One region of the Shewanella sp. MMG014 genome, then DNA from elsewhere that is predicted to be linked to it. Evidence: predicted binding sites of a transcription regulator. Region 1 holds the regulator's gene; the other holds the start of a gene.

Region 1 (5,794 bases):
AAAACACATGGAACACTTTCAGCAAACCAATGAAACCCTATTCACTGAGCCTGTATACCTTATCTATCCAGAAAACGGCGAAGCTGAGTGGCAATTAACCGCTGAATTAGGCAAGCTTAATAAAGAAACTGGTAAAGTGGTGCTAGAAAAAAATGTTATTATTGATGCAATAAACATCAATGAACCAGTACAATCGCTAACCACAAGTATGCTTGCATTAGATTTAAATACCATGATCATGACGTCTGATCGACAGATTAATGTCTCAGGACAAGATTTTAAAATACAAGGCTTAGGCCTTTATGCTGATTTAAATGCCGAAGAGTTAGAGCTTTTAAGTCAGGTAGAAGGAACATATGAAGCAAAGTAAAACACTGACATTTTCACTCAATAAGCTTATGAAAACAGACTTTATTAGAAAAAGTATTCTGGGTATGAGCCTAATGGGATTGAGCTTAGTGACAGTCACCGGCGCTCATGCCAAAGAAGGTGATTTACAACAAGAGCTTAAAGTCGCTGCCGTCAGCCAAAAAGCAGATATTAAAAACAACCAAGTGATTTTCTTCGGCCCAGTGAATGTGACGCAAGGCACCATTAATATTAATGCCGATCAATTACGTGCATTCAGTGAAGAATCAGGTGGCAAAAAAACCATGATTGCGACAGGTAATCCAGCCACATTCTCACAAGAACTCGATGATGGCCGTATCGGTACCGCAAGTGCAAACGAAATAAAATATGAGCTTTCGACCAGTATTTTAACCTTAAAAGGCAATGCAAAACTTGACCAGGCAGGCAGTCAGGTTACTGGTAATCTCATTAGCTATAATATTGATAAACAGCAACTGATCGCTGAAAGCACAGGTGAAGGAAAAGACAGAGTTATCACAATTTTTCAGCCAGAAAATTACCCTGACTTGAATAAAGAAAACGAAGAACTTGATAACTCAGACGAAGCGCCGTTAGAAAATAATGATTCGCTTGATAACCCAGATGCTGATACGACTGACAATGCATCTAACAATGTAACTGAGAATCAAACAGTGACTCCTGAGGCAAATGCTGTTGAAACTAACACTGATGCCCTCCTTGAATCAGTCACCCCTCAAGAATCTGATATTCAAAACTCAACCAATGCAGACATAACGACCCCTGCGGCAGAGCAAAAGCAATAATGACACAAATTACCTTAACAGCTGAGAACTTAGCAAAAAGCTATAAAAGCCGCCAAGTTGTCAAAAACGTTAGCCTAACCGTTAAAACGGGTCAGATTGTTGGTCTTTTAGGGCCAAATGGTGCAGGTAAAACCACAACCTTTTATATGGTTGTTGGCTTAGTCAAAAGCGATAAAGGTCGTATTTTGATTGATTCTGACGACTTGACTGCAGACCCAATGCATTTACGTGCTCGTAAAGGTATTGGTTACTTACCTCAAGAAGCCAGTATTTTTAGAAAACTCACTGTGCACGATAACATCATGGCAGTGCTGCAAACCCGTAAAACCTTATCGAGTGAGCAACGAATCGAAGAGTTAGAGCACTTATTAGAAGAGTTCAATATTACCCATATTCGTGACAGCCAAGGTATGGCTCTATCAGGTGGTGAACGTCGACGTGTAGAAATAGCACGCGCTTTAGCCGCCAATCCTAAGTTTATTTTATTAGATGAACCATTTGCGGGTGTTGATCCTATCTCTGTGATAGATATTAAGAAAATTATTCAACAACTAAAAAATCGTGGTCTTGGCGTATTGATTACCGACCATAATGTCCGTGAAACACTTGATGTATGTGAGCGTGCGTATATTGTCAGCCACGGAGATTTAATTGCTGAAGGTACGCCTGCTGAGATCTTAGACAATCAGCAAGTCAGGTCAGTATACTTAGGTGAGCAATTCAAGCTATAGTTAGCATTCTTTAGTGTACAAGCATGGCATTTTCGCGGCCAACCAGTCCCACTTTTTAGCGTTATACACTAGACTCAAAACGTAACGCTAATTTTTGGCAAAGTAGAACCCAAGTTCGGTTAAAGTCTAGCTAACACTTACAAAAGTGCTAGACCCATAACATTGTAGTCGCGATGATGAAATTCAATTAGGGATAAGCGGTAAATGAAAGCCTCACTCCAACTTAAAATGGGTCAACACCTGACAATGACCCCGCAGTTGCAACAAGCCATTCGCTTATTGCAACTTTCCTCTTTGGAGCTACAGCAAGAAATTCAGCAAGCACTTGACTCAAATCCTCTTCTTGAGCTTGAGGATGAGTTTGCCAAAGCAAAAGAACCAGTCAAAGACAATGCTCAGCAAACTGACACCGATTTTAGCGATAACAGCCAAGTCAGCGTAGAAAAAGACACCTCATCAGTCGATACCACAGAGTCACTTACGAAAGAGTCCATGCCTGAAGACTTACCAATGGATACCACTTGGGATGAAGTCTACACCGCCTCTCCTAACTCAGGTTCTGGCGCTGTAAGCCGTGATGACGATATGCCATTTCAAGGTGAAACGACTGAAGGTTTGTACGAACATTTAGAATGGCAAAAAAACTTAACCCCATTTTCTGAAAATGACCTCGCCATTGCGACAGCCATCATCGACGCAATTGATGATAGAGGTTACTTAACCCAATCAACAGAAGATATTCTCGATGCACTCGGTCTTGAGGATATTGAACTTGATGAGGTTGAAGCCGTATTAAAGCGTGTACAACATTTTGATCCAGTGGGTGTCGCTGCAAGAAATTTAAGCGAATGTTTGATGATTCAATTGGGACAATACCCAAGCGAAATCCCTTGCATAGAAAATGTAAAATTACTGATATCTGAACACCTAGATTTAATAGCAGGCCGTGATTTCAGATTACTAATGCGTAAAACCAAGCTTAAAGAAGATGATTTACGCGAAGCGATTCAATTTATCCAAACACTGAACCCTCGCCCAGGGTTACAAATTACTCCAATCAAAGATGAGTACGTCATCCCAGATGTCACAGTGTTTAAAAAGAATGGCCGTTGGGTCGTTGAATTAAACCCAGATAATATGCCTAAAATAGGCGTAAATCAGCAATATGCGGCCATGGCAAAAGGCTCAGCCAATCAAGCTGACAGCCAATTCATTCGCGGTCACTTACAAGAAGCCAAATGGTTTATTAAAAGTATTGAAAGCCGCAATGAAACCCTGTTAAAAGTGGCAAATTGTATTGTTCAATTCCAGCAAGGTTTCTTTGAGTTCGGCGAAGAAGCCATGAAGCCTATGGTATTAAATGATATTGCCGAAGCGGTAGAGATGCATGAATCGACCATCTCACGGGTTACAACTCAAAAATATATGCACACCCCTCGCGGCCTTTTTGAACTAAAATACTTCTTCTCTAGCCACGTAAGTACCGATGATGGCGGAGAGTGTTCTTCTACAGCAATCAGAGCCTTTATCAAAAAGCTGGTCGCCGCAGAAAACCAGAAAAAGCCACTTAGCGATAGTAAAATGGCGACGCTACTGGCAGAACAAGGGATCAATGTTGCTCGGCGTACGATCGCCAAATATCGTGAAGCAATGCTCATCCCTCCCTCAAACCAACGCAAAAGCTTATAAGCCTTTGTTATTGGAGGATGATCTATGCAAATTAACCTGACTGGACACCATATCGAAATTACTCAATCTTTACGTGAGTATGTGCAAACTAAGTTTTCAAAGCTTGAACGTCACTTCGAACAGATCAATAATGTTCACGTTGTGCTCAATGTACAAAAGTTACAACAGATTGCCGAAGCTAAATTGCACCTCAAAGGAGGTGAAGTTTTTGCCGTATCTCAAAACGCAGATATGTATGTCGCAATTGACGCCCTGATAGACAAATTAGACCGTCAGGTAATTAAACACAAAGAGAAGTTAATTAAACACTAACGATGGAACTTCGCACCATCCTGCAGCCGGCGTGCACTACCTGTGCCACTCCGGGCAGTAAGAAAAAGGTACTGGAACTTATCAGCAATTTAATGGCTGACCAGTACCCTACTCTATCTTCACAAGCTATTTTCGAAAGTTTAATAGCACGTGAAAAAATGGGTAGCACAGGTATCGGCAATGGCATTGCGATTCCACATGGGCGTTTAGACGACATTGAATCGCCGATCGCTATTTTGATCAAATGTGAAGAAGCTATCGACTTTGATGCTATTGATAAGAAGCCAGTAGACATTTTATTTGCCTTATTGGTTCCTTCTGAGCAATGTCAGCAACACTTAAGCACGTTATCAAGTATGGCTGAGAAATTAAGCGATAAACTCATCCTTAAAAGACTTCGAAAGAGTCATGACGCTACAGAACTGTATCAGGTTATTACTGCATGAAACTTGTCATCGTATCAGGACGATCGGGCTCAGGTAAGTCAGTTGCTTTAAGAGTGTTAGAGGATTTAGGTTATTACTGTGTTGATAACCTACCTCTCCCACTGATTGGCAGCCTACTAGAGCAGCTAAAAGGAAATAACGAACTTGTCGCCATCAGTGTTGATGTGCGTAATATCGAAGAGCAAGGCAAAGTATTAGAGCAGCAAATCGCTTTGTTGTCCGACGATACCACGATCATTAGTTTATTTTTAAATGCCAATGATCAAGTACTGCTTAAACGATACAGTGAAACACGTCGATTACACCCGCTGTCAAAAAATCAAATCTCATTACAAGAAGCGATTCAACTTGAAGGTCGATTGCTCGAGCCAATCGCCAAAATGGTTGATCACTACATCGACACATCTCAGCTGAATATTTACGATTTGAGCGATCAAGTCCGACAAATTCTTATGGGCAGTGTTGATAAAGAATTAGTCATTCACTTTGAATCATTTGGATTCAAGCACGGTATGCCTACTGAAGCCGACTTTATGTTTGATGTCCGCTTTTTGCCAAACCCACATTGGGAGCCTGAGTTAAGACCATTAACGGGTCTTGATCAACCAGTACAAGAATTCTTAGGCAGACAACCCCTAGTCAATAAGTTCATCTGGCAGATTGAGAATTTATTTGATACTTGGATGCCGCATCTTGAGCGCAATAATCGCAGTTACCTTACCATCGCGATTGGCTGCACAGGTGGACAGCATCGCTCGGTTTATATTGCAGATCAACTCACACAGCGCTTCAGTAACAGTAAACACCAAGTTAGCGCTCGCCACCGAGAGCTCAACCTGTGACGATGAATATCTCCAGAGAAATCACCATCAGTAATAAACTTGGGCTTCATGCTCGAGCGGCAACAAAATTAGCTATATTGGCTACAGAATTTAAAGCCTGCATTACCTTGATTCAAGGTGACAAACAAGCCAGCGCTGCGAGTGTGTTAGGGTTGTTAATGCTAGAAAGTGGTATAGGGAAAGTGATTACTGTTGAGGCTGAAGGCCCTGATGCGCAGCAAGCACTAGATGCGGTTTGCCAACTGATTAACGACAAATTTGACGAAGAAAGCTAATCCTTTTATATGATTTAACGCTTTCAGGCCAACTCGTTGCTAGTTATCACTTACTAGCAAAACATTGAAACTTACGACTTTAAACCGCTAACAGCCATGCTTTATTAACCTCATATCCTACTCGGGAATACGCTTAAACTAAGCTTTTGCGCTGCTCAAAGCGCATTAAACCAATCAACAGCAAATTATCAACAACAAACAGTGATAGTTAACTATAATAATCTCATGACCCACACCATAACCTGCTTACTTTTTATACAGCAATCAACGCCATATTAGAAACTGCTTCTCCCTTTACACACTGTTAAGTTAATATTAGCAATC
Region 2 (5,794 bases), on a different contig from region 1:
GGGCTCGGTATTACGACAGAAAATAAATGAATAAAGCCTAGGGATTAGGCTTTATTCATTAAGCTGATTGATGAATAAGCAATTTATTGTCTTGCTAAACGGTGCGTCTCTGGAGGTTGCTCAAAGTCGCTTCTGAATGGGTTGATATCCAGTCCACCGCGGCGAGTATAACGTGCATAAACAGTGAGTTTAGTACAATGACAGTATCGTTTTAGGTCGGTAAAAATACGCTCTACACATTGCTCATGAAATTCATTATGTTGGCGGAATGAGATTAAATAGCGCAATAGCTTTTCATGATTAATCTTTGGGCCTTGATAACGGATCATCACACTTCCCCAATCAGGTTGTGAAGTGATTAAACAGTTAGATTTTAATAAGTTTGACGTGAGTGTTTCGACAACATTTTTCTCTTCAGTGCTGTCTTGCAAGTACTCAGGGTTAAATTCATAATCATTGACTTCAATATCTAGCTCATCGATACAATTGCCAGGTAGTTCAACAATACGTTGAGTATTGAAATGCTTAGGCTCAATCACTTTCACTGTTACCTTACCATTAGCGCATTGGCTTAAGTCAGTGGTTAAGGTTTGCTGAACGTGCTCTACACTGTCAAAACGTGTTTGGTTAAAGCTGTTTAAATACAACTTGAACGATTTTGATTCGATTAAATTATCACTTTCGATAGCAAGGTAAACTTCAATCATTGCGACCATAGGTTTACCTTTGGCGTTCAACCAAGATAACTCGTAGCCAGTCCAAATATCTGCCCCTTGAAATGGCAGAGTATCAGTTAATTCAATAGCGTCGCGATTAAGTTTACGAGGAACCCCTTGCAGCAGTGAAGCATCATATTCTGCTTGATATTGCGTCGATTGACCTAAAGTGAGTCCTTTAAGTGCATCTGCATCACTATAGGGGTCGTGATTGTGTGTCATCTAGTCTGTTTCCGTGTCAAAATAGACTTTTATTATAACCCAAAACTGGAGCATCTTAAGTGTCTTGTTCAACTTCATTGGAACATTTTTCTAGCCGTTATATACAAGCTTATCAGGATGTATTAGACGAGTTACCCCGTTATTTCCCACTTGGGCAAGGATCCGCTTGTATTGAAGGCAAGTATGATCTTGAATCTGACGATGCGGTTTTTTGGAAAGCGGTAAAACGAAAAAGTAATTCAGATTTCAGTAATGTAGAACATGCATTAGACATCAAGCTTCATCAAGATATTAATGCCTTTTATGGTGAGTTTTTTTCTGCGCCACTTTTTTTCGATTCTAAATGGGGAGAAGGGGAGTTACTGCAGGTTTGGAACCAGCAAGATTTTGAATCTTTGCAACAAAATGTGATTGGTCACTTAATGATGAAGAAAAAGCTTAAACAAGCACCAACTTGGTTTGTTGGCGTTTTAGGCGATGGCGAACAGATGATTACTGTCGATAATGAAGATGGCAGTGTGTGGATTGAAATTCCAGGTGATAGGCCCAAAGATAAATTAGCCGATAGTCTTGCGGAATTTATTGATGCGCTAACACCACGAATAACGCCGCCAGTTGAGCCGATTGTAGAGGAATATGTTGCTCACCCAGGTATTTGGCAGCGAATGAAAATGATGTGGAATGATTTGATTAAAGGTAAGAAATAATTGCTTATTCGGATATAAAATATAAAAGCCAGACTATAGATGCGGTCTGGCTTTTTTATTGAATGAACCGATAATGCGTAATCAGCTAACTCGTTGTATTAGTATCTATTGACGAGAAGATAATTTTACTGATGATCCCATGAGATATTCGATACGATTCGACATGGCTCGCACCTAAAGTGGAACATGTCTAATAATGGCTCATCTAAACGCCACGCTTTTGAGCCGCAACGTGGACAAGCTCGGTTTTTTTCACTGGCAAGGTTTTCGCCACCGACACGGTATAAATAATAATAAGTTGGGATTTTAGTTAAATATTCAACTCTGCCCCTGATATCCCAGCCCCGTCTAAATAAATCACTTTGATGACTGGTAATTTCTTCTAATGCTGCAAATTCAGCCTGAGTGGCCGCTGCCATTTGTAATTCATCACAGGCTTGCCATTCTGTCTGCCAGCGAATGACGCGTTTATGATCGCCGTTAAAGGTGGCAGGCAGCTGATACAGTGGAATGGGGAGCAAGTTATCGCCAGATCGGATAGGTGAACACATATGCACATAGCTGGTATATAACACTTGCCAGCTAGGCTTCTCTGTATTGCTGACTTCAGAGTTAATATCTTGGCCTATATATTTCTCGCGCGGTGCTAACAGTTTTGCGTCTGTTAATTGTTGTAAGGCTTGTTTAGTCCAAGGACTATTGTGACGAGTTGCTAAGCTGGTTTTTTCTGGCATCAACAATCGCACTTTAAACTTACCTTCGTTAAAGGCGACTGCAAATTCTCTTCCCAATATTTGACCGTTTGCTCGTAATGATTCGAGATAATGGTTGATGGCTTTTTCTGCCGCGGTGATGGTGGTATCCGCAAAACATTCAAATCTGAGCTCAGTGACAAACATGGGAGTTCCGTTAATGTGTTAAGTGTTTGGGTGTCGTTAAAAAGTCTTGTGGTCAATCTAATTTAAACTAATAACAGGGTTATGATTGATTTTCTAATTGGGTTATACGCTGTTCTAGTAATTCAATTTTTTTGTCAAAGTCAGCTTTCATTTGTTGGATTTGTGTTTGAAATAGTTGCTCAAGTTGTTGTCGCTCAGTATTGGCTGTTTGTTTGGTCGACTCTAGCGCATCGCCCAGATCTGGCAAGGTTTGCCACTGATCTTTTGGGATAGCTTTAAACTGTTGCAAGCCTTGGATTAACAAAGGCATTGGCACTTTACCACCCAGTTTTCCTTTTACTAATGCCATCGTCGGAGTGTGGCCATTCATTGCAATGGTTTTGGCCGCTGCGAGGACTTGTTCGATTGGACTCATAATTAGTGAAAATCCTCAATGTTGATTGGTGAAAATGATGATTTAATCAAATATTATTTTAAAAATATAATAAAATCAACAATATAACTTTTGGCATGCTTTTAGCTTAATCATAATGGACAACATTATAACGTATCTCAAAAACAGTTTGAGTAGAAATTACGTGAGAATCATTTTAATAATAAGGAAGTATCATGAAAGCAAAATTGGGTTTAGCATTGTTAATGGCTGTAAGCAGTCTTTCATTGAGTGGTTGTGTGTTGAATGTGGGTGATCACGAAGGTAATCGCAGCAGTTCTTATTGGGAAAAACAACAACAAACTAATCGTACTAATTTATCTAAGTTGACGATTGGTATGGCGCGAGATCAAGTAACGACTTTAATGGGTACTGCTGATTTCAGTGAGGCTTATGTTACTCAAGCTGACGCAGACAGTCCGAAAAAAGAAGTCCATGTATTCTTCTATCGTACTCAGTGGAGTAAAGGTGATGGTAAAACCACTAAGGATGAATGTACTCCTGTGGTGATCAGTGATAATAAATTAGTTGGTTGGGGCGATACGGCTTACCAAAAAATCTAGACTGTAGTTACTGTTATTGCCTTAATAAGACGTCCAGTTGGTCGACGAGTTCTGACCACTGGGCGTCTTGCGTTAAGGCCTCGGTAATAAATGCTTTTTGGGCCTCATTCCAAAAGCTAGCTTGGGTAATTGGTGTTTCGTTAGGAATGTTATGCGTAGTAATAAAGTGCTCAATTCCTGTCGGTGATGCATCCAGTCCTAGTTGTTCAAATAGGTGGTTTAACGTTATTGAGATGGTATCCATGATGACGACCTTATTAAGAAGTGAATGGACTTATCTTCACTAAGCCTAGGCGAGCGGATTAAAATTGCAATATGTTTCAAACTTGTTAACTTGTAACTATTCACTGAACTTCAATGAGACTGAAATTATGGAACAGACTACTATGGCGGAATATCGTGCAGTGTACCTGACAGCAGAAGATTTACGGGTGGCTGCGTCGATAATATACAACGCCTATCATGATGATCCGTTTTTCATTGAAGCCTTGTCCACGGCAAATAAAGCCAGTTACGAGCAAAAATTACGTGCCGCTATTAGGGAAGAATTAACTGAGTTATGGCAGCAAGAGCAACCTTTAATTGGCTGGTTTAATGGTGAAAGATTGATTGGTGTTGCGTGCGTGATTACTCATCAAGTGCCATTAGGTGAAAGCCGCTATTGGCATTGGCGTTTGAAAATGGTGCTGGGAACCGGTTGGAGCTCCACGCAAGCCTTAATCAACAAAGAGAATAGTATTTTAGAAAGCCTACCAAGTAATCAATATGGCATTCTGCAGTTTATAGCGTTATCGCCCATTGAACAGGGTAAAGGGAATGGCGCTAAATTGATTCACGCTGTGTTAAGTTGGTGTGATGACCAACCTGAACTCGATGGTATCGGCGTGTTTATTAATAATCCTAAACACGGTGAGTTATTTATCCGCGAGGGTTTTCAGCACCTTTCTCAACTGACGATCGGCACTGTAGATGGTGAAGTATTGATATATTCGAGTAAATAACTCGGTTCGTAGTTTATATAGTGAGCGTATTGATTTAATTGCTAGGTAGGATGGAAAATGAGCACGAAAAAATACCAAGACTTTAATTCTTTTTATCCTTTTTATTTATCTCAACATCAAGATGTAACATGCAGACGACTTCACTATATCGGTAGCGGAATTATTGTAGTCATGTTGATTATAGTGTTGTTATCAGAACAATGGTGGCTTTTATGGACATTGCCCGTAATTGGTTATGGCTTTGCTTGGGTTGGTCACTTCTTCTTTGAAAAGAATAAACCTGCCACCTTTGAGTACCCCTTTTATAGTTTGCTTGCTGACTGGGTCATGTTTGCACAAATGTTAAAAAGTAAACTCGGCCTCAAGAAAAACTCAGGTTAAGTGTTAATCAGGAATGTAAGAGATCTCTCACCTTACTGTAGGTTTTCATATTCTTTAATCGAGTTGATTTCTTTTATTTAATTTTTATATTCTTTTAAAACAATAGTTTAGTTGTTTTGGTTTGACGTTGGCTATTGTGAATATTTTGTTTCATCCACTTTTTCCATTTTTCTATTACATGATTTCAATACAATAAAGTCACTAAGCAATTAATTGAATGACTAAACAAATCGTTACAGGAAGTCACTTTTTAAAAAGTCAGTGAACAGTAATAGTAGTGCTTAGAAAGTATTTGGCGATTAACACTCAGGATGAGAGTTATTGATACGAATACATGTAATGATTTTCAGGATGAAAGTAGGACACGCTCAAGGAGTGGGCAAAAGCTCAGTTAAGGATTAACTGAAACATGGATGACCCCAAGTCAGGAAGATATGGGTAGCAGGAAGCAAATACCAGGAAGGTAATTTTAGGAGTTAGATTCGGTCAAAAGGATTGACTGTTCAAAGGATTGAGAACTCAAGTATGGCTTAAAAGGCATATACAAGGATATTGAGTAAAAAAGGAATAAGGGAGCAAGGAGCAAGACGATTCGCAAGGATGGAGCAGGGAGCACAACATAGCAGGATGGCTAACAAAGCGTAAAACTGGCGCAACCTTACATGTTAGGGTTGCGCTTTTTATTATATGAGATATTCATTTGTTAAATATGTGAACAGCTTAACTGCTTCAAAAGTGCATTTGTCTACCTGGTTTGTAAGAGATATCTCACAAGGGGTGTAAGAATAATCGCTTTTAAAATAGACTTACATCAAGTGTTTTTTTTAAGTTGCTGATAATTTTAACTTTATTATGTTTGTTTGAGATTTGCA

The links. The regulator sigma-54, encoded in region 1, starts transcription at its own class of promoters, with help from an activator protein. The targets are predictions, from matches to a motif close to GTTGGCACGNNNNTNGNNT.
Region 2: the regulator sigma-54 is predicted to act here: its motif matches at 3,049-3,067, upstream of J8L86_RS01465 (DUF3192 domain-containing protein).

The regions. Positions count from the first base shown of each region.
Region 1 is NZ_JAGJDZ010000003.1:198,648-204,441, reverse strand. Features, by position in the region: gene lptC (LPS export ABC transporter periplasmic protein LptC) at 1-370, shown strand, start outside; partial or broken gene lptA (lipopolysaccharide transport periplasmic protein LptA) at 435-917, shown strand; gene lptB (LPS export ABC transporter ATP-binding protein) at 1,175-1,906, shown strand; gene J8L86_RS06135 (RNA polymerase factor sigma-54) at 2,111-3,595, shown strand; gene hpf (ribosome hibernation promoting factor) at 3,620-3,907, shown strand; gene ptsN (PTS IIA-like nitrogen regulatory protein PtsN) at 3,910-4,353, shown strand; gene rapZ (RNase adapter RapZ) at 4,350-5,195, shown strand; gene J8L86_RS06115 (HPr family phosphocarrier protein) at 5,198-5,470, shown strand.
Region 2 is NZ_JAGJDZ010000001.1:349,490-355,283, reverse strand. Features, by position in the region: gene queF (NADPH-dependent 7-cyano-7-deazaguanine reductase QueF) at 84-938, opposite strand; gene syd (SecY-interacting protein) at 998-1,645, shown strand; gene J8L86_RS01475 (Zn-ribbon-containing protein) at 1,771-2,544, opposite strand; gene J8L86_RS01470 (hypothetical protein) at 2,624-2,959, opposite strand; gene J8L86_RS01465 (DUF3192 domain-containing protein) at 3,154-3,540, shown strand; gene J8L86_RS01460 (DUF2789 domain-containing protein) at 3,554-3,784, opposite strand; gene J8L86_RS01455 (GNAT family N-acetyltransferase) at 3,912-4,541, shown strand; gene J8L86_RS01450 (DUF962 domain-containing protein) at 4,599-4,922, shown strand.